One region of the Streptomyces sp. NPDC025833 genome, then DNA from elsewhere that is predicted to be linked to it. Evidence: predicted binding sites of a transcription regulator. Region 1 holds the regulator's gene; the other holds the start of a gene.
The links. The regulator HspR, encoded in region 1, represses chaperone genes until heat shock. The targets are predictions, from matches to a motif close to TTGAGNNNNNNNNNCTCAA.
Positions count from the first base shown of each region.

Region 2: a site for HspR is predicted at 4,782-4,800, ahead of lon (endopeptidase La). Genes of this name have one in related genera too.

Region 1 covers NZ_JBVHNF010000008.1:376,841-386,231, reverse strand. Annotated here, with positions in the region: gene ACZ4K2_RS17020 (helix-turn-helix transcriptional regulator) at 108-1,052, shown strand; gene ACZ4K2_RS17015 (helix-turn-helix transcriptional regulator) at 1,145-2,188, opposite strand; gene ACZ4K2_RS17010 (sugar ABC transporter substrate-binding protein) at 2,372-3,478, opposite strand; gene ACZ4K2_RS17005 (hypothetical protein) at 3,708-3,935, shown strand; gene ACZ4K2_RS17000 (heat shock protein transcriptional repressor HspR) at 4,135-4,587, opposite strand; gene dnaJ (molecular chaperone DnaJ) at 4,592-5,758, opposite strand; gene grpE (nucleotide exchange factor GrpE) at 5,792-6,445, opposite strand; gene dnaK (molecular chaperone DnaK) at 6,442-8,289, opposite strand; gene ACZ4K2_RS16980 (MraY family glycosyltransferase) at 8,384-9,391, opposite strand, start outside.
Region 2 covers NZ_JBVHNF010000009.1:29,299-38,689, reverse strand. Annotated here, with positions in the region: gene ACZ4K2_RS17210 (multifunctional oxoglutarate decarboxylase/oxoglutarate dehydrogenase thiamine pyrophosphate-binding subunit/dihydrolipoyllysine-residue succinyltransferase subunit) at 1-588, opposite strand, end outside; gene ACZ4K2_RS17205 (HAMP domain-containing sensor histidine kinase) at 890-2,014, opposite strand; gene ACZ4K2_RS17200 (response regulator transcription factor) at 2,011-2,748, opposite strand; gene ACZ4K2_RS17195 (spermine/spermidine synthase domain-containing protein) at 2,861-3,538, opposite strand; gene ACZ4K2_RS17190 (rhomboid-like protein) at 3,730-4,566, shown strand; gene lon (endopeptidase La) at 4,823-7,243, shown strand; gene ACZ4K2_RS17180 (lysozyme) at 7,375-8,208, opposite strand; gene ACZ4K2_RS17175 (MarR family winged helix-turn-helix transcriptional regulator) at 8,466-8,957, shown strand; gene ACZ4K2_RS17170 (protein phosphatase 2C domain-containing protein) at 8,985-9,391, opposite strand, start outside.

The sequences.
Region 1 (9,391 bases):
GGGCACGTCATGGCCACACGATCGGTGCATCATGTTCCTGCATGTTCAGGACCCTGGGGGGTGGAGATTTGACGACGAATCAGGCCAAAGTGGCCCATCCCCATGCGATGACCGAACTCTGCGAGGAGGGTAGCGGCCTCTACGCCAGGGCGCTGCGCATGGGACGGATCGCCCGCTCCGACGCGGAGGCGGCCCCCTGCCTCATGGAGTTCGCCCTGCTCCAGCCGGATCCCGACGACGCGGGCTGGCTGCGCCCCACCCCTCCCTCGGTTGCCCTCGCCCAGCGGCTCAACCCGATCGAACGCGAGATCTCCGAGCGCAGGCGGCTGTCGGTCGAACTGGCCGCGGCCTTCGAGCCGTTCATGACGCTCAGCGCCCAGGACACGGCGAGCACCCACGCCATATCCGTGCTGGAGGGCCTGGACCGCATCAACGCGGCGCTCGACGTCGCCACGGCCGCGTGCCGGTCCGAGGTGCTCACCGTGCAGCCCACCAGCCGCCGCCTGGAGCACACCCTGCTCCAGGGCCTGGAGCGCGACCGGCCGCTCCTCGAACGCGGGGTGCGCATCAAGACCCTGTACCAGCACACGGCCCGCTACAGCCCCGAGACCCTGGGGTACGTCGCCCAGTTCTCCGTCGGCAAGGTGGAGTACCGCACCATCGACGAACTGGTGGAACGGCTCATCATCTGCGACGAGACCGTCGCCTTCATACCCGTCCGCGACGACCGCCAGGTCGCGCTGGAGCTCCGGCACCCCGGACTCGTGCGCTACCTGATCAAGGTGTTCGAGTTCATGTGGGCCCGCGCGGTGCCGCTGAGCACCGGCGCCCCCTACGAGACCGCGCCCGACGGCATCACCGAGATCCAGCACTCCATCGCCAAGCTCCTCGTCGAGGGCCTCGTGGACGAGGCCATCGCCCGCCGCCTCGGCATGAACGTCCGCACCTGCCGCGCCCACATCGCCAAGCTGGCCACCGCCCTCGGCAGCGGCAGCCGCGCCCAGCTCGGCTACCTGATCGCCCAGTCCGGCATCCTGGACCGGGACCAGTGACACGCCGGGCGGACCAGTGACACGCCGGGCGGACCGGTGCCCGCCCGGCGTGCGCGCGCCGGCGGTGCGGGCCGCGCCGCGGCCCGGGCGCCTCAGCGGGCGGGCGGGGGCTCCAGGTCCCGCGCGGTGAGCGCGGCGCCCGGCAGGGGCGGGCGGTGGCCGTCCAGGCCGACCTGGGCGATGCGGACGCCGAGCTGGGTGCGGCTGGCCGCGCCGAGCGTCTCCGACAGGCGGGCGATGTGGGCCCGGCAGGTGCGCACGCTGATGCCGAGCCGCTCGGCGATCACCGCGTCCTGGTGCCCCTCGGCGAGCAGCGCCGCGATGGACTGCTCCCGGTGCGAGATGCCCTCGATGCCGGTGTCGGGGAGCGCGGCGGTGAGCGGGATCGCCAGCCGCCACAGCCGCTCGAAGACCGTCACCAGGTAGCCGACCAGGGCCGGGTGGCGCAGTTCCAGGGCCATCGTGCGGTCGGCGTTGGCGGGGACGAAGGCCACCGTGCGGTCGAAGAGGATGAGCCGGTCGATGACCTCGTCGAGGGTGCGGGCCTCCACCGTGTCCCCCATCAGTTCGAGGTAGTTCAGCAGCCCCTGCCCGTGCCGGGCCACGTGCGTGTAGAGGTCGCGCATGCGCACGCCCCGGCCGCGCAGGGCGAGCGCCCGGTGCAGTCCCTCGGTGAGTTCCGCCTCGCGCCGGATGCCGCCGGGCTGCACGGTGAGCACCTCGGTGGTGCACGCCTCGGTCGCCTCGTCCATCGCGGCCTGGATCCGGGAGAGCCCGTCCAGGACCCGGATCGAGCTGCCCTCGGCGGGTGCCGCCGGCGCGTTGAGCTGCCGGCCCAGGCCCGCGTACCGCTCGAAGGCGGCCACCGCCGAGCCCACCCGCCGCTGGCTCTCGCTGACCTCGTCGTGGACCCCGCGCAGCAGCCGGGTCATGACCTCCTGCGGGGACGTCGGCACCAGCCAGTCCATGTCGTCGGGGTCGGGGTGCAGCAACGCCAGCTCCAGCAGGCAGGGGACGTGCTCGGCGTCCGTGCGCGACACCCGCCCCCCGCGCACGGCACGGGTGTACAACCGGTCGCCGGCGCCGCACAGCCGGTCGGCGCCGTGAGGATGCTCATCCGCCCCACGCCCGGCCATCGCCCATTCCACCCCCGGTGTGCCGCCACTTCCGCAGCGCAACTATGCGCGGCACCGACCGGGTCCGCAACACGGCTCCTTCCCCGCGGGCGCCCGGGAGATGCCGCCGCGCCCCGGTTCACCGGGGCTCCGGCCCGCGCTCCGCGCCGGGACGGGGTGGCGGGCGGGCGGTGTCCGCGGGGGCTACCCGAGGCCGAGCGCGGCGCAGGCGTCCTTGTACCTGGCGGTGCAGATCTCGTCCACCGAGTAGATGCCGTCGGCGACGACCGTGTCCTTGACGTTGTGCCGGGTCAGCGCGCGGACCTGGACCAGCCTGGACGGGATGTCCTTGAGGGTGGGGCTGTCGGCCCGGTCCTGGGTGAGGGCGTCGAACTGGATGTCCTTGCCCTGGACCTTGGTGAGGGCGATCTGCGCGGCGGCCTCGGCCTCGTCCGGGTAGGACTTGTAGACGCTCATGTACTGCTCGCCGGCCACGATCCGCTGCACCGCGTCCAGTTCCGCGTCCTGGCCGGTGATCGGGGGCAGCGTGGCGACGCCGGCCGCCTTCAGCGCCTTGATGACGCCGCCGGCCATGCCGTCGTTGGCGGAGTAGATACCGGCGATGCCGTCCTTGCCGATCTCCTGGATCGCCTTGGCCATGTCGGCCTCGGCGTTCTCCGGCTTCCAGTCCGCGGTGTCGAAGCTCGCGGCGATCGTCACCTTGCCGTTGAGCTGGGAGAGGGCGCCCTCCTTGAACTGCCTGGAGTTCGGGTCGGTGGGCGAGCCGTTCATCATGACGATCTTGTCGGACTTGCCGGCGTCCGGCCCGAGCGCCTCCAGCAGGGAGCGGCCCTGCACCTCGCCGACCAGCTCGTTGTCGAAGGAGATGTAGGCGTCGATCGGGCCCTCGGCGAGGCGGTCGTAGGCGATGACCGGGATGCCCGCGTCCTTGGCCTTGCGCACCCCGTCGGCGACGGCGTGCGCGTCCACCGCGTCGAGCAGGATGACGTCGACCTTGCTGTCGATCATGTTCTGGAGCTGCTCGGCCTGCCGGGCGGCGCTCGCGTCGGCGTTGGCGTACTCGACCTTGCCCCGCTTGCTGGTGAGTTCGGCGACCTTGCTCTTGATGATGGGGAAGTCGAACTTGCCGTAGCGGGAGTTCGCCTTCTCCGGCAGCAGCAGGCCCACCGTGATGTCGTCGCCCTTGGTCGGGCTCACGCTCGCGCTGTCCCCCGTCGCGTTCAGCGCGCCGCAGCCGGCGAGCGAGAGGGTCATCGTGGAGGCGGCCACGGACAGGGCGATACGACGCATTCGGGGGCTCACTTCAGGTGCGTTGCGGACCCGGGCGCTGCGGTACGGCCCAGGTGTCTGAAAAGACAACGCGGCGGCCGCACTCGGCGTCAAGGAGAAGCGCTTAACGAGTGCGCAACGCCACGCCGGGGGGCATATGTGGAGGTTGCGCGAAACCACCTGCAACAACTCTTTACGACCCGTCCACGTAAAGGAAGTTCACGGGCCGGCAAAGATCCGTATAAACCGGATGTTCCGCCACGAGTCGGGGACGGAGGCGCTCCCGCGCCCCCCTTCCGACTCGATCAGAGGTGCGAATGATCCCAGCCAGACGCGCGACCGCCACGGCCGTCGCGCTCGCCGCGTCTGCTCCGCGTACGAGGCCGCCTGGCTGCCGCCCGGCACCACCTCCCACCGCTACGACACCGTCGCGAACGGCGAGGAGCGCTGCTTCTTCGTGGACGCGTACGACACGTGAGGCAACTCCCGCTACCGGACGACCGGCGAGGCCGACGTGGTCGTCGCCACCGAGGCGGGCACCCCGGAGCCGGACGGGCCCTCGTCCCCGGCCCGCGCCGGCCGGCACCAGCGGAACCGGGCCGCCGGGACATGACGGGCGGGACATGACGAGAGGGGCCCGGAATCCGGGCCCCTCCTCGCGTGCGCGTCCGCGCGCGTCAGTCGTGCTGCTGCTGCCGCTTCGGCCGCCACACCACCAGCGCGCTGGTCTGCTGGACCTCCTGGTACGGCACCAGGTCGCGCCGGTAGGAGGCGTGCACGGCGGCCTCGCGCTGCTGCATGGCCGCCGCCGCGCCGTCCAGGGCCGCCTCCAGCTCCGCGATGCGGGACTGGAGCGCGACGACCTGGTTCTCCAGCTCGATGATGCGCTTGATGCCGGCCAGGTTGATGCCCTCGTCCTGCGACAACTGCTGCACCTGGCGGAGCAGTTCGATGTCACGGGCCGAGTACCGGCGGCCCCGGCCCGCGGTGCGGTCCGGGGAGACCAGGCCCAGGCGGTCGTACTGGCGCAGCGTCTGCGGGTGCAGACCGGAGAGCTGGGCCGCCACCGAGATGACGTAGACCGGGGTCTCCTGGGTCAGTTCATACGGATTACGCCGACGGCCGTCCATTCTCTCAGGCTCCCTTCGCGGCCTCGAACAGCTCCGCCCGCGGATCCTCGCCCGCGGTCACCTCGCGATACGCCTCCAGCGCGTCACGAGCCTTCCCCGACAGGTCCGTCGGCACACGCACCTCCACGGTGACCAGCAGATCGCCGCGGGTGCCGTCCTTGCGGACCGCGCCCTTGCCGCGCGCCCGCATGGTCCGTCCGTTCGGCGTGCCGGGCGGCAGCTTCAAGGTGACGGCCGGGCCACCGAGGGTGGGCACCCGCACCTCGCCGCCGAGCGCCGCCTCGGCGAACGTCACCGGCACGGTGACGGTGAGGTTGTCGTCCTTGCGCCCGAACACCGGGTGCTCCCCGACGTGCACGACCACGTACAGGTCGCCCGACGGGCCGCCCCGCTCGCCGGGCGCGCCCTTGCCGCGCAGCCGGATGCGCTGGCCGTCGGTCACCCCCGCGGGGATGCGGACCTGCATGGTCCGCGACGACTTGGCGCGCCCGCTGCCCTTGCAGTCCGCGCAGGGGTGCTCGGCGATCAGGCCCCGGCCCTTGCAGTCGGGGCAGGGGTCCGTGAGCGAGAAACCGCCCCCGGAGCCCCGCGCGACCTGCCCGGTGCCGACGCAGGTCGGGCACACCCGCGGCGTGCCGTTCTTGTCGCCGGTGCCCGAACACGCCTTGCAGGGCGCCTGGGAGGACATCCGCAGGGGCACCGTGGCGCCCTCGATGGCCTCCGTGAAGCTCAGCGTGACCTCGGACTCGATGTCCTGGCCCCGCCGGGGCTGGGTACGCGGGCCCGCGGTGCCGCCGCGGTTGAACAGGCCCCCGAAGACGTCACCGATGCCGCCGCCGAAGCCTCCGCCCTGGGCGTTGCCCCCGAAGAGGTCACCCAGGTCGAAGTTGAAGGAGCCGCCGGCCGCGCCCGGCCCGGGGCGGAAGCCCCCGTTGCCGAACAGCGCGCGCGCCTCGTCGTACTCCTTGCGCTTCTTGGGGTCGCCGAGGATGTCGTTCGCCTCGGAGATCTCCTTGAAGCGCTCCTCGGCCTTGACGTTGCCCTTGTTGGCGTCCGGGTGGAACTCGCGGGCGAGCTTCCGGTACGCCTTCTTGATCTCGGCCTCGGTGGCGTCCTTGGGGACGCCGAGGACCTTGTAGTAGTCCTTCTCGATGAAGTCCTTGGTGCTCATCCCCGACGTCCCTCCTTCCGTCCGTCGTCGACGTCAGCCCTCCTCCGGGCCACCGTTCTCCTTGTCGTCGGCCGCGTCGTCCTCGTCGGCACCCTCGGCCTTGACGGTCTGCGCGCCGGGCTGCGGTTCGGCGACGGCCACCCGCGCGGGGCGGATGATGCGCTCGCCGATGCGGTACCCGGGCTGCAGGATCGCCACGCAGGTCGTCTCGGTGACGTCCGGCGCGTAGCTGTGCATCAGGGCCTCGTGGATGGTCGGGTCGAAGGGCTCGCCCTCCTTGCCGAACTGCTGGAGGCCCAGCTTTGCCGCGACGGTCTCCAGCGACTCGGCCACCGACTTGAAGCCGCCGACCAGTTCGCCGTGTTCCCGTGCGCGGCCGATGTCGTCGAGCACCGGCAGCAGCTCGGTCAGGAGGTTCGCGATGGCGACCTCCCGGACCGCGACCCGGTCGCGGTCGACGCGGCGGCGGTAGTTCTGGTACTCGGCCTGGAGTCGCTGGAGGTCCGCGGTGCGTTCACCCAGCGCCGTGCGCACCTGGTCCAACTGCGCGACCAGACCGGCGTTGTCGTTCGCGTCCCCGGCCGGGGCCGCCTCCTCCTCGGAGGCGGCCTTCGGCTCGGCGTCGTCGGAGGTGGCGCCGGAGGGGACGTCGGGCTTCTCCTCGAAGCCCGGGGTCTCCTCCGTCACGCGGCACCGTCCTTGCGCTCGTCGTCCACGATCTCGGCGTCCACGACGTCGTCGTCCGCCTTGGCCTGGCCGGCCCCGGCGTCACCGGCTCCGCCCGCGGCCTGCGCGCCCTGGGCGTCGGCGTACATGGCCTGGCCCAGCTTCTGCGAGACGGCCGCGACCTTCTCGGTGGCGGTGCGGATGCCGGCGGTGTCCTCGCCCTTGAGGGCTTCCTTCAGCTCGCCGACGGCGCTCTCGACCTCGGTCTTGACCTCGCCGGGGACCTTGTCCTCGTTGTCCTTGAGGAACTTCTCGGTCTGGTAGACGAGCTGCTCGCCCTGGTTGCGGACCTCGGCGGCCTCGCGGCGCTTGTGGTCCTCCTCCGCGTAGCGCTCGGCCTCCTCGCGCATGCGGTCGACCTCGTCCTTCGGCAGCGAGGAGCCGCCGGTGACGGTCATCTTCTGCTCCTTGCCCGTGCCCAGGTCCTTCGCGGTCACGTGCATGATGCCGTTGGCGTCGATGTCGAAGGAGACCTCGATCTGCGGGACGCCGCGCGGCGCCGGCGGCAGACCGGTCAGCTCGAACATGCCGAGCTTCTTGTTGTAGGCCGCGATCTCGCGCTCGCCCTGGTAGACCTGGATCTGCACGGACGGCTGGTTGTCCTCGGCCGTGGTGAAGATCTCGGAGCGCTTGGTCGGGATCGTGGTGTTGCGCTCGATCAGCTTGGTCATGATGCCGCCCTTGGTCTCGATGCCGAGGGACAGCGGGGTGACGTCGAGCAGCAGGACGTCCTTGACCTCACCCTTGAGGACACCGGCCTGGAGCGAGGCGCCGATGGCGACGACCTCGTCCGGGTTCACGCCCTTGTTGGCCTCCTTGCCGCCGGTCAGCTCCTTGACGAGCTCGGCGACGGCGGGCATGCGGGTGGAGCCGCCGACGAGGACGACGTGGTCGATCTCGTTGATCGAGATGCCGGCGTCCTTGATGACGTTGTGGAACGGCGTCTTGCAGCGGTCCAGCAGGTCCGAGGTGAGCTGCTGGAACTGGGCGCGGGTGAGCTTCTCGTCCAGGTGCAGCGGGCCCTCGGCGGACGCGGTGATGTAAGGCAGGTTGATCGAGGTCTCCGTGGAGGAGGACAGCTCGATCTTCGCCTTCTCCGCGGCCTCGCGCAGCCGCTGCAGGGCCATCTTGTCCTTGGACAGGTCCACGCCGTGACCGGACTGGAACTGCTTGACCAGGTAGTCGACGACGCGCTGGTCCCAGTCGTCACCGCCGAGGTGGTTGTCGCCGTTGGTGGCCTTCACCTCGACGACGCCGTCGCCGATCTCCAGGAGGGACACGTCGAAGGTGCCGCCACCGAGGTCGAAGACGAGGATCGTCTGGTCGTCCTTGTCGAGGCCGTACGCCAGCGCGGCGGCGGTCGGCTCGTTGACGATGCGCAGGACGTTCAGACCCGCGATCTCACCGGCCTCCTTGGTGGCCTGGCGCTCGGAGTCGTTGAAGTAGGCCGGGACGGTGATGACCGCGTCGGTCACCTTCTCGCCCAGGTACGCCTCGGCGTCCCGCTTCAGCTTCTGCAGGATGAACGCGGAGATCTGCTGCGGGTTGAAGGGCTTCCCGTCCAGCTCGATCTTCCAGTCGGTGCCCATGTGGCGCTTGACCGAGCGGATGGTCCGGTCCACGTTCGTGACCGCCTGGCGCTTGGCCACCTCGCCGACGAGCACCTCGCCGTTCTTGGCGAAGGCGACGACGGACGGCGTGGTCCTGGCGCCCTCGGCGTTGGTGATGACGGTGGGCTCGCCGCCCTCCAGAACGCTGACGACGGAGTTAGTCGTGCCCAGGTCGATGCCGACCGCACGTGCCATGGTTGATTCCTCCAGCTGACTTGAGTGGAACAGGCTCAAGTGTGCCTGAGGAGATTCCCGGGGTCAAGAGACCTGAGCCGGATCGGCTCAAGTCTTATCCGCTCCTTACGCGCAAGTGGCCGCTGACCTGCGTGGATGCCGTCGGCCGGGGCGGCTGGACCGGGTGCCGGAGGAGGACGAGCACCAGAACGGTGAGGGCCACACCACCGGCCACCCACCACGCGGTCCCGCTCCCGGTCCATCCCGTGTGCACCAGTACCCCCACGAGCACCGACGAAAAGGACGCGGCCCCGAGCAGCACCACCGCCCCCGGCGGGGTCGGCCCGAACCGCCGCAGCCGGTGCGCGAGGTGGTCCGGCCCCCGCCTGAGCAGCGGGCGCCTCGCCACCCCCCGGGCGACGACCACGAGCAGGGTGTCCGCGACGGCCACGGCGCCCAGGCAGAAGGCCACCGCCGCGCTGGGCCCCAGTGGGTACCCCGCGCGCGTGAAGACGACGGCGGAGGAGAGCAGGAACCCCGTGAACAGCGAGCCGCACGCGCCCAGGCCGATGCGCGCGGGGTGCCAGTTGTGCATCAGGAACCCGGTGAGGGCGGCGGCGACCACGCTGAGCAGCACGGCCAGCCCGTCCATCACCTCGGCGGCGGCACAGGCGCCCACGCCGAAGGCGGTGACCACCCCGACCGTCCCGGCCAGCCCGTCGGCGTGGTCGAGCCCCTTGAAGGCGAGGGAGGCGAGAGCGATCCAGCCCACGGCCAGCAGCCCGCCGGGCACGCCCGTCTCGTCGTACGGCACCACGAACGCCGCCGCCACGACCGTCCCGGCGACGAGCACGCGCGTGCGCAGCCGCCACACGTCGGCCACCAGTCCCAGCCCGGCGACCGCGGCGGCGACCGTGAGGAGCCGCCCGACCCCGTCCCCCAGCGGCGCCACCCGGCTCCACTGGCCCACCCCGGCGACCAGGCAGGTGACGACCACGACGGCGAGTCCGCCGAGGAGGGGCAGGGGCCGCTGCCGGCGCCGGTCGAGGACCCCCGCCCGGAGGGCGGGCACCCGGAGCACCGCCGCGAGCACGGCGGCGAGGAGCAGGGCGGCGGTGGCGGC
Region 2 (9,391 bases), on a different contig from region 1:
GTTGTCGAACAGCAGCTTCACCGGGACCGCGCGGACCGAGGTGGCGGTCGGCAGCTCCAGCGAGGCGTTCATGTTCTTCGCGACGGCCGCGGACGGACCGCGCAGCGTCACGTACTCGGGGCCTTCGGGGGCCTCCGTGGCGGGAGCGGCCTTCGCCGCCGCCTTGGGCCGAGCGGGCGCCTGTGCGGGTTGCGCCGGCTTGGCCGTGGCGGGTGCGGGGGCGGCCTTCGCCGCGGGGGCCGGAGCCGGGGCCGGGGTGGCCGCAGCGGCGGCGGGCTTCGGGGCCGCGGGGGCCGGGGCGGCGGCCTGGGGGGCCGGGGCCGCGGGCTGCGCCTGCGGGGCCGCGGTGGTGGTGTCTGCGGCCCCCGCGGCCGCAGTACCCGCCGGAGCGGGGGTGGCAGGAGCCCCCGGCTTGTAATCGGCGAAGAAGTCCCACCAGGCACGGTCTACCGAATTCGGGTCCTGGAGGTACTGCTGATAGATCTCGTCGACGAGCCACTCGTTCGCACCGAACGCGGCCGCGGGGTTCTTCCCGGCTTGGTCGTCGGTGGAGATGCTCGGTGAGTTACTGGGGGACTGTGGCGACACGGCGGCAACCGCCCTCTTCCGCTTCACAAGGTGATGGACAGCGGGAATAAAGGCTACGCCTCCGGGGCCGGGAAGGTCAGGTCGGGTCCGTTCAACGTCGCGCAAGTCACATCAAAAATCTTGTTTCAGGGCTTGAAATGGCGGGAAACAAGCGTGGTTCCGCACGTGGAAGGAAGCACCGGCGCCGACCCGGCGCGTCCTCGTCCGACGCGTGGCGCGGGCCAGCCCTGATCACACGTGTCGAGCTGCGCCGAAGGGCGGCGGCCGTCGTGGATCTTGCGCTTCCGCTCGGAACTTTACGTCAACTTGAACCGGAAGGCAGACCCGGGAGAGTGATGATGATCCGACAGCCCCGCTCGGATTCGGCCACACCGATCCGGCCGCCGTGGAGGTCCACCGCCCACCGGGCGATGGCCAGTCCGAGGCCCGTGCCGCCGTCGCTGCCCGGGCCGTGCGGACGGGTCACCGCACCGCGGTTGAACCGCTCGAACACCCGGTGCCACTCCGACCGGGGGATGCCGGGCCCCTCGTCCAGGACCTCCAGCGCCAGCGACTCCGGCCGCGGCCCGCGCCGCGCCTTCACCGTGACCCGGCCGTGCGGCGGGCTGTGCTTGACCGCGTTGTCGATCAGGTTGGCGACGACCTGGTGGATCCGCTCGGGGTCCGCGTGCGCGGTCAGCTCCGGCGGCGAGACGTCGAGGTGCAGGTGGACGTCCGCGCGCGTGTGGCTGCCGGAGCCGGAGGCGATGCCGGCGCGCGCGGTGGCGACCATGTTCGCCTCCTTCAGCACGCCCGACAGGTACGGCCACACCTCGAAACGCCGCATCTTCAGCGGGACCACGCCGTTGTCCAGCCGGGACAGGTCCAGCAGCGTCTCCACCAGGCGGCCGAGCCGCTCGGTCTGCTTCAGGGCCGTCCGCATGGTCTCCGGGTCGGCCTCGGTGACCCCGTCGACGATGTTCTCCAGCACCGCGCGCAGCCCCGCGATCGGGGTGCGCAACTCGTGCGAGACGTTCGCCACCAGCTCCTTGCGCTGGATGTCCTGCGCCTCCAGCTCGTCGGCCATGACGTTGATCGTCTGGGCCAGGTCGCCGAGCTCGTCCCGGCGGTTCTCCCGCACCCGGCGCGTGTAGTCGCCCTGGGCGATGGAGCGGGCCACCGTGTTCATCTCGTCCAGCGGCATGGTGAGCGAGTGGGCCACGAACTGGGTGATCAGCAGCGTGGCGATCATCGAGAAGACCGTGATGAAGCGCAGTTCCGTCTTGGTGTGCACCGCGACGATGGACAGTCCGGTCGTGATCAGCACCGCGATGACGACCAGAGCGCCCAGCTTGGTCTTGATCGAGAACGGGCGTACGCCGCCCCAGGGGTCCCCGCCCGGGGTCCCGGGGCTCCTCCGTGCGGTGTGGCGCCCGCCGTCGCTCACGGTGTCGGCGTCTCCAGCGCGTAACCCACACCGTGCACGGTGCGGATCCGCTCGGCGCCGATCTTCCGGCGCAGCGCCTTGATGTGGCTGTCCACCGTGCGGGTGCCGGAGGCGTCGGCCCAGTCCCACACCTCGGCGAGGAGCTGCTCGCGGGAGAGCACCGCGCGCGGGGTGTTCGCCAGGCACACCAGCAGGTCGAACTCGGTGGGCGTCAGGTGGACGTCCTCGGCCTTCACCCGCACCCGGCGCTGCGCGTGGTCGATCTCCAGCTCGCCGAGCCGCAGGATGCCCGAGCGGGGCGTGGAGGCGGCGATCGCCGCCCGCTCCACCCGGCGCAGCAGCACGTGCACGCGGGCCGCCAGCTCCCGCATCGAGAACGGCTTGGTCATGTAGTCGTCCGCGCCGACCCCGAGCCCGACCAGCATGTCCGTCTCGTCGTCCCGCGCCGTCAGCATCAGCACCGGCACCGGCCGCTGGGCCTGCACGCGCCGGCAGACCTCCAGCCCGTCGAAGCCGGGCAGCATGATGTCGAGGATCAGCAGGTCGGGCTGCCACGCCTCGGCCGTGTCGACCGCGGCCGGACCGTCGGCCGCGGTTTGCACCAGGAATCCCTCCGCGCGGAGCCGGGCCGCGATGGCGTCGACGATCGTGGGATCGTCCTCGACGACCAGCACCCGGCGCTGGGCGCCCTGGGTGCTGGTCGCGCCGCTCTGGGAGGTGTGTGTCTGCTCCATCGCCCGCCCCTGTTGTTGCTTTCCGGAATCCGTGGGGTGATCCCATGTCTGCGTCCGACGCACGAAAGATCGGCGTCAGGGCAGCACATTACGGGGACTCACCGCGCTGTCGCTATCCAGGTCGGACGGCGAGGTGGACGGCATCGGGAACGCCCCGGGCAACGGGCACCTCTTCGGTACGCACCTGTCCGAACCCGGCATTCCGCAAGGTTCCTTCGAAATCCGCGGAGGGTCGCGCCGACCACACCGCGAGCACCCCGCCGGGTCTCAACACCCTTGTGCAGGCCGCGAGTCCGGCCGCGGAGTACAGGCCGTCGTTGCCGGCCGTGACCGTCCAGTCGGGGCCGTTGTCGATGTCGAGGCACAGCGCGTCGAACGTGTCCGACGTCTCATTGACGTACGCGACGAGATCCGATTCGACGAGCACGGTACGCGGGTCCGCGAGCGCGGCCGCGGACACCTCGGCCAGCGGTCCGGCCCGGTGCCAGTCGATGACGGCCGGTTCCCGCTCCACCACGGTGATCCGCCCCCACCGGGGGTCGGCCGCGGCGTGTGCGAGCGAGAACCCCACGCCCAGCCCGCCGATCAGCACCTCCGGCGCAGGGCGCCCGTCCAGCGCGTCCCGGGCGGCGTCGACCAGCAGCCGCTCCGAGCGGCCGTCGGAGGTGTCCATCAGGAAGCAGCCGTTGGCGATGATCTGCAGCAGCGGCCCGTGCCTGCGCAGGACCACCTCGCCGTACGGGCCGTCGCGCCGATCCAGGACCACGGGAGTGTCGTACACGGCAGTCATGCCCCCATCCTGCTCGAACACCGCCTGGCGGGCACGGGAATTACGCATGACGTCCACGGACGAGTGGTGCGCGCCGGCGGCGACCGCGAACGGGGGCGGGGGTGCCGCCGATCCGCTCCCGCGTGGCGTCGGTCATGGACAGCGGCCCGCCGAACGCGAAGGGTGGGGCGCGACGGAAGGAGCGCCCCACGGTGGAACGGAGCACGCCGGGCCCCGGCACGGACGCGTCCCCGCCCGTGCCGTCCCCGCCCCCGCCCGGCGGTACGGCCGCCGTCCCGGTGCCGTCCGGCCTGCTGGAAGGGATGCCCCGCCAGCGCGGCACCGCCCTCGCGCCCGCCCCGGACACCGCCCGCGCCCCGCGCCGCGTGCCCGCTCCGGCGCGGGGGGCGCTCCGCCGGTGGCGGCGGCTGCTGCCCACCCCGGCCGGCACGCCGTTCACCTTCGGCTACGCGGCCGTCCTGGCCGTCACCTCCCTGTTCGCGGCTCGGGCCGACGCCGGCCTGGTGCACGCCCTCCAGCAGGGCTCCAGCACGGACGTGGCCCACCTGGCGGGCGCGCCGGTGCCGGTGCTGGTGGCGAGCGCGCTGTGGATCGCGGGCGGGCTCCTCTCGCCGTACAGCGTCGCGTTCCTGCTGGTGCTCACCGCGCTGGAGCGGCGCGCGGGCGGGGTGCGGGCCGCCGGTGTCTTCCTGGCCGGGCACGTCCTGGCCACCCTCGCCACCGAGGGCACCGTGGGGGTGGCGGTCCTGTTCGGCCACCTGCCGGCGTCCTCGCTGCACCGCCTGGACTACGGCATCAGCTTCGGTGTCGCCGCCAGCACCGGCGCCCTGGCCGGCCTGCTCACCCCCTGGCTGCGCCGGCCCCTGCTGGTCCTGACGGGCGGCTCGCTGCTGAGCGGCCTCGTCGCGTCCACGGACCCGCTGACCGACTGGGGCCACCTGATCGCGTTCGCCCTGGGCGTCGCCGGCTGGCCGCTGCTGCGGCGCCGGCGGCCGACGGCGCCGGGGACGCCGCCGGCCGCGCCCTGAACCGGCGCCGGGACACCGGCCGCCCGGAAGTTCCGCACGCGTCCGCGCGTTGTCCCCGTCGTGCCGCGAGCCACCGGGCCGCGCGCCGACCGCGGACCGCGCGGCCCCTCGTCAATCCGCGCCGATGACGCCGGGGTTCCGCCGCCGTTCCGCCGCCGGATCGGTGATCGCTGAGAGCGAACACGGCTGGGGGAACAATCCTCGCCTGCAGAACATTGAGTCGGCATAGCTCAAGTTGACTGCCTAAGGGGAGATCATGGCTGCTGAGTCCACGGCGTTCACGCTCGTTCTGCCCGTGCTGCCGCTCGACGACGAGGTCGTCCTGCCCGGCATGGTGGTTCCGCTGGACCTGAGTGACGCCGAGGTACGGGCCGCGGTGGAGGCCGCACAGGCCGCCGCCCGTTCGACGACCGGGAAGCCCAAGGTGCTGCTCGTGCCGCGCGTCGACGGCACGTACGCGAAGACGGGCGTCCTGGGCACGGTCGAACAGGTCGGCCGGCTGGCCGACGGCGACCCCGGCGCCCTGGTCCGCGGCCGCGGCCGGGTGCGCATCGGCGCCGGCACCACCGGTCCGGGCGCAGCGCTCTGGGTCGAGGGCACCCGGGTCGCGGAGGACGTGCCGGAACCGCTGCCGGGTCAGGTCGCGGAGCTGGTCAAGGAGTACAAGGCGCTCGCCACCAGCTGGCTGAAGAAGCGCGGCGCCTGGCAGGTCGTGGACCGCGTCCAGGCCATCGACGACGTCGCGGCGCTGGCCGACAACTCCGGCTACTCGCCGTTCCTGACCACCGAGCAGAAGGTCGAACTGCTGGAGACCGCCGACCCGGTGGCCCGGCTGAGGCTCGCCGCCCAGCAGCTCCGCGACCACCTCGCCGAGCAGGACGTGGCCGAGACCATCGCCAAGGACGTCCAGGAGGGCGTCGACAAGCAGCAGCGCGAGTTCCTGCTGCGCCGGCAGCTGGAGGCCGTCCGCAAGGAGCTGCGCGAGCTGAACGGCGAGCAGGAGGGCGAGGAGTCCGACGACTACCGCGCCCGGGTGGAGGCCGCCGACCTCCCGGAGAAGGTCCGCGAGGCCGCCCTGAAGGAGGTCGACAAGCTGGAGCGCTCCTCCGACCAGTCGCCCGAGGGCTCGTGGATCCGCACCTGGCTGGACACCGTCCTGGAGATGCCGTGGAACGCGCGGACCGAGGACGCCTACGACATCCGGGGCGCGCAGGAGGTGCTCGACGCCGAGCACGCGGGCCTGCAGGACGTGAAGGAGCGCATCACCGAGTACCTGGCGGTGCGCAAGCGGCGTGCCGACCGGGGCCTGGGCGTCATCGGCGGCCGGCGCGGCGGTGCCGTCCTCGCGCTGGTGGGGCCGCCGGGAGTCGGCAAGACCTCGCTCGGCCAGTCGGTGGCGCACGCGATGGGCCGCGAGTTCGTCCGGGTCGCCCTCGGCGGCGTCCGCGACGAGGCCGAGATCCGCGGCCACCGCCGGACCTACGTCGGCGCCCTGCCCGGGCGGATCGTGCGCGCGATCAAGGAGGCCGGGTCCATGAACCCGGTGGTCCTGCTGGACGAGATCGACAAGGTGGGCTCCGACTTCCGCGGCGACCCGGCCGCGGCCCTGCTCGAAGTGCTGGACCCGGCGCAGAACCACACCTTCCGGGACCACTACCTGGAGGTCGAACTCGACCTGTCGGACGTGGTCTTCCTGGCCACCGCCAACGTGCTGGAGGCCATCCCGGAGGCGCTCGCCGACCGCATGGAGATCGTCCGGCTGGACGGCTACACCGAGGACGAGAAGGTCGTCATCGCCCGCGACCACCTGCTGCCGCGCCAGCTCGAGCGGGCCGGGCTGGGCGAGGACGAGGTCATGATCGAGGAGGGTGCGCTGCGCAGGCTCGCCGGCGAGTACACCCGCGAGGCGGGCGTGCGCACCCTGGAGCGGTCCGTCGCGCGGCTGCTGCGCAAGGTCGCGGCACAGCACGAACTGGGCCGGCGGGAACTGCCGTTCACCGTCCGGGACGAGGACCTGCGCGCTCTGATCGGACGCCCGCACCACGTCCCCGAGTCCGCCCAGGACCCGGCGCAGCGCCGTACGGCCGTCCCCGGTGTGGCGACCGGCCTCGCGGTGACCGGCGCCGGTGGTGACGTGCTCTTCGTGGAGGCGTCCCTCGCCGACCCGGAGACGGGCGCGGCGGGCCTGACCCTGACCGGTCAGCTCGGGGACGTGATGAAGGAGTCGGCGCAGATCGCGCTGAGCTTCCTGCGCAGCCACGGCGCGGAACTGGAGCTGCCGGTGGCGGACCTGAAGGACCGGGGCGTGCACATCCACTTCCCGGCGGGCGCGGTGCCGAAGGACGGCCCGAGCGCGGGCATCACGATGACCACGGCCCTCGCCTCGCTGCTGTCCGGCCGCCTGGTCCGCACGGACGTCGCCATGACCGGCGAGGTCTCGCTGACCGGCCGGGTGCTGCCCATCGGCGGCGTGAAGCAGAAGCTGCTCGCCGCCCACCGCGCCGGGGTGACCACCGTGATCATCCCCAAGCGCAACGAGCCGGACCTGGACGACGTCCCGGCCGAGGTGCTGGACAAGCTCGACGTCCACGCCGTGACCGACGTCCGCCAGGTCCTGGAGCTGGCGCTCGCGCCCGCCGCCCGGGACGCGGCGCCGGAGGTGCCCGTGGCGGCGTGACGGACGCCGCGGGACGAGTGGAGGCCCGGCTCCCCCGAGGGGGCCGGGCCTCCGCCGCGCCCGTGCTCGCCCGTGCCGGCACGCCCCGTACGGACTCGCGCGCGCCGCCCGGGGAGGCGTCGGCCGGTGGGTCAGCCGTTGGCCAGGGCCTGCACCCGGTCCAGCGCGCCGTTGAACTTGTCGTGGTCGCCGACGGTCGGGCCGGAGGAGGTGTACTGCCACATCGTGTAGAACGACCACCCGGCCGGCAGCGTCCCCGGGTCGGCGGCGTAGCGGGCGATCCACAGCGGGTTGTTCACGGCGAAGCCGCCGTAGTCGCCCGTGCACTGGGTCCACCAGCTCGTGGCCGTGTAGATCACGGGGTACCGGCTGGTGCGCGCCTTGTACGTGTTGATGAAGTCGGCGATCCAGCCGACCATCTGGCTCGCGGTCTTGCCGTAGCAGGCTGCCCCGTACGGGTTCCACTCGATGTCGAGCGCGCCGGGCAGCGTCCTGCCGTCCCGGGACCAGCCGCCGCCGTGGTCGACGAAGTAGTTGGCCTGGGTGGCGCCGCTGGTGGTGTCCGGGGTGGCGAAGTGGTACGAGCCGCGGATCATGCCCACGTTGTAGGAGCCGTTGTACTGCTGGGCGAAGTACGGGTTGGTGTAGTACGTGCCTTCGGTGGCCTTCGTGTACGCCCAGCGCACCCCGCTGCCCCACAGCGTGGACCAGGCGACGTTGCCCTGGTAGCCGGCGACGTCGACCCCCTCGGTCTGGGTGGCGTCGCCCGTGCTCGGGGTGCCGTTTCGGCCGTCGTGGGCGAGGACGCCCATGCCCATGTACGCCGAGCCGCGGCCGGGTGTGCTCGCGGCCCGGGCGGAGGTGAGGGGGAGGGTGAGGGAGAGCGCCGCCAGCAGGGCCGTGACCAGCACGGCGAGCGGGCGTGGGCGGAGGGGGCGAGTGGAACCGGGTCTGAGCACGGTCATGACGTGCCTCCGGGGAGTGGGGTGTGGGGGTGGTGCGTGGGGGAGGTGCGTGGGGGAGGGTGGTGCCGACCGCCCGGCCCACTGGTCGTGGGCATGCCATTAAGGGCGTGATAAAGAAGCTACGCACGTAGATGACGGCCTGGAAGGGGGTCCGGGGGACGCCGTTGGTCTACGCCTGCGAAATACTGACGGAGCTGCGGCGATGACGTCGTTCGACGGAAACTTTCAGTACTGCGAAACCGATCAGGGGTGCTGACGTGCACGAGGACGGAAACGGCGGCGGACACCACGCCGCCGGCCAGGTGACACCCAGTGGTGCAGACCAGGAGTTCCTCGCGCTGGAGCGCGAGCTGACCGTGCTGCTCCGGCGCGCCCGGGCCAATCAGGGCGAGATGGCCCGCGAGGTCCACCCCGACCTGGAGTCCTCGGCGTACGGCCTGCTCATCCGGCTGGACGAGCTCGGCGGCCAGCGGGCCACGGAGCTGGCCGCCTACATCGGCGTCGGCAAGGCCACCATGTCCCGCCAGCTGCGCGCCCTGGAGGAACTGGGCCTGATCGCCCGCGAGCCCGACCCCGCGGACGGCCGCGCCTGGCTCGTCACCCTCACCGAGGAGGGCAGCCGCCGCGTCGGCACCGTCCGCGAGGCCCGCCGCGGCCGCTACGTCCGCCAGCTCGCCCACTGGGACCGCCGGGAGGTCTCCGAGCTGGCCCGGCTGCTCCACGAGCTGAACGGCGTCATCGCCAAGTAGCCGGACGGCGCCGCGGCCGGGCGGCGGTCACAGCTCCACGTACACCACCGTCGCGTCGTCGTGCGTCTTGCCGCGCCCCAGGAACGCCCGCCGCTCCCGGTCCGCGTCCTCCAGCTCCCGCACCCGCTCGACCAGCGACCGGGCGCCCTCCTTGGCGACCACGTCGAACAGGGCCGTCCAGTCGCCCTCCCGGAACTTCTCCGTCCAGCGGGTCGCGCCGTCGGTGAGCGCGGCCAGCGCCCGCACCTCGTGCCGCGGCAGCGAGCCGGTGACCGCCCGGGCGGCCACGGCCGGGTCGGCGGCGGCCGTGAAGAAGCCGCCCTCCTTGTTGCGCAGCTCCGCGTCGACCAGGGCGGCCGTGGCGAGCGCGGAGCGGGGGAGCCGGTCGAGCCGGTCGTCCAGCACCGGGGTGACGGTCCCGTCGGCCCCCCGCA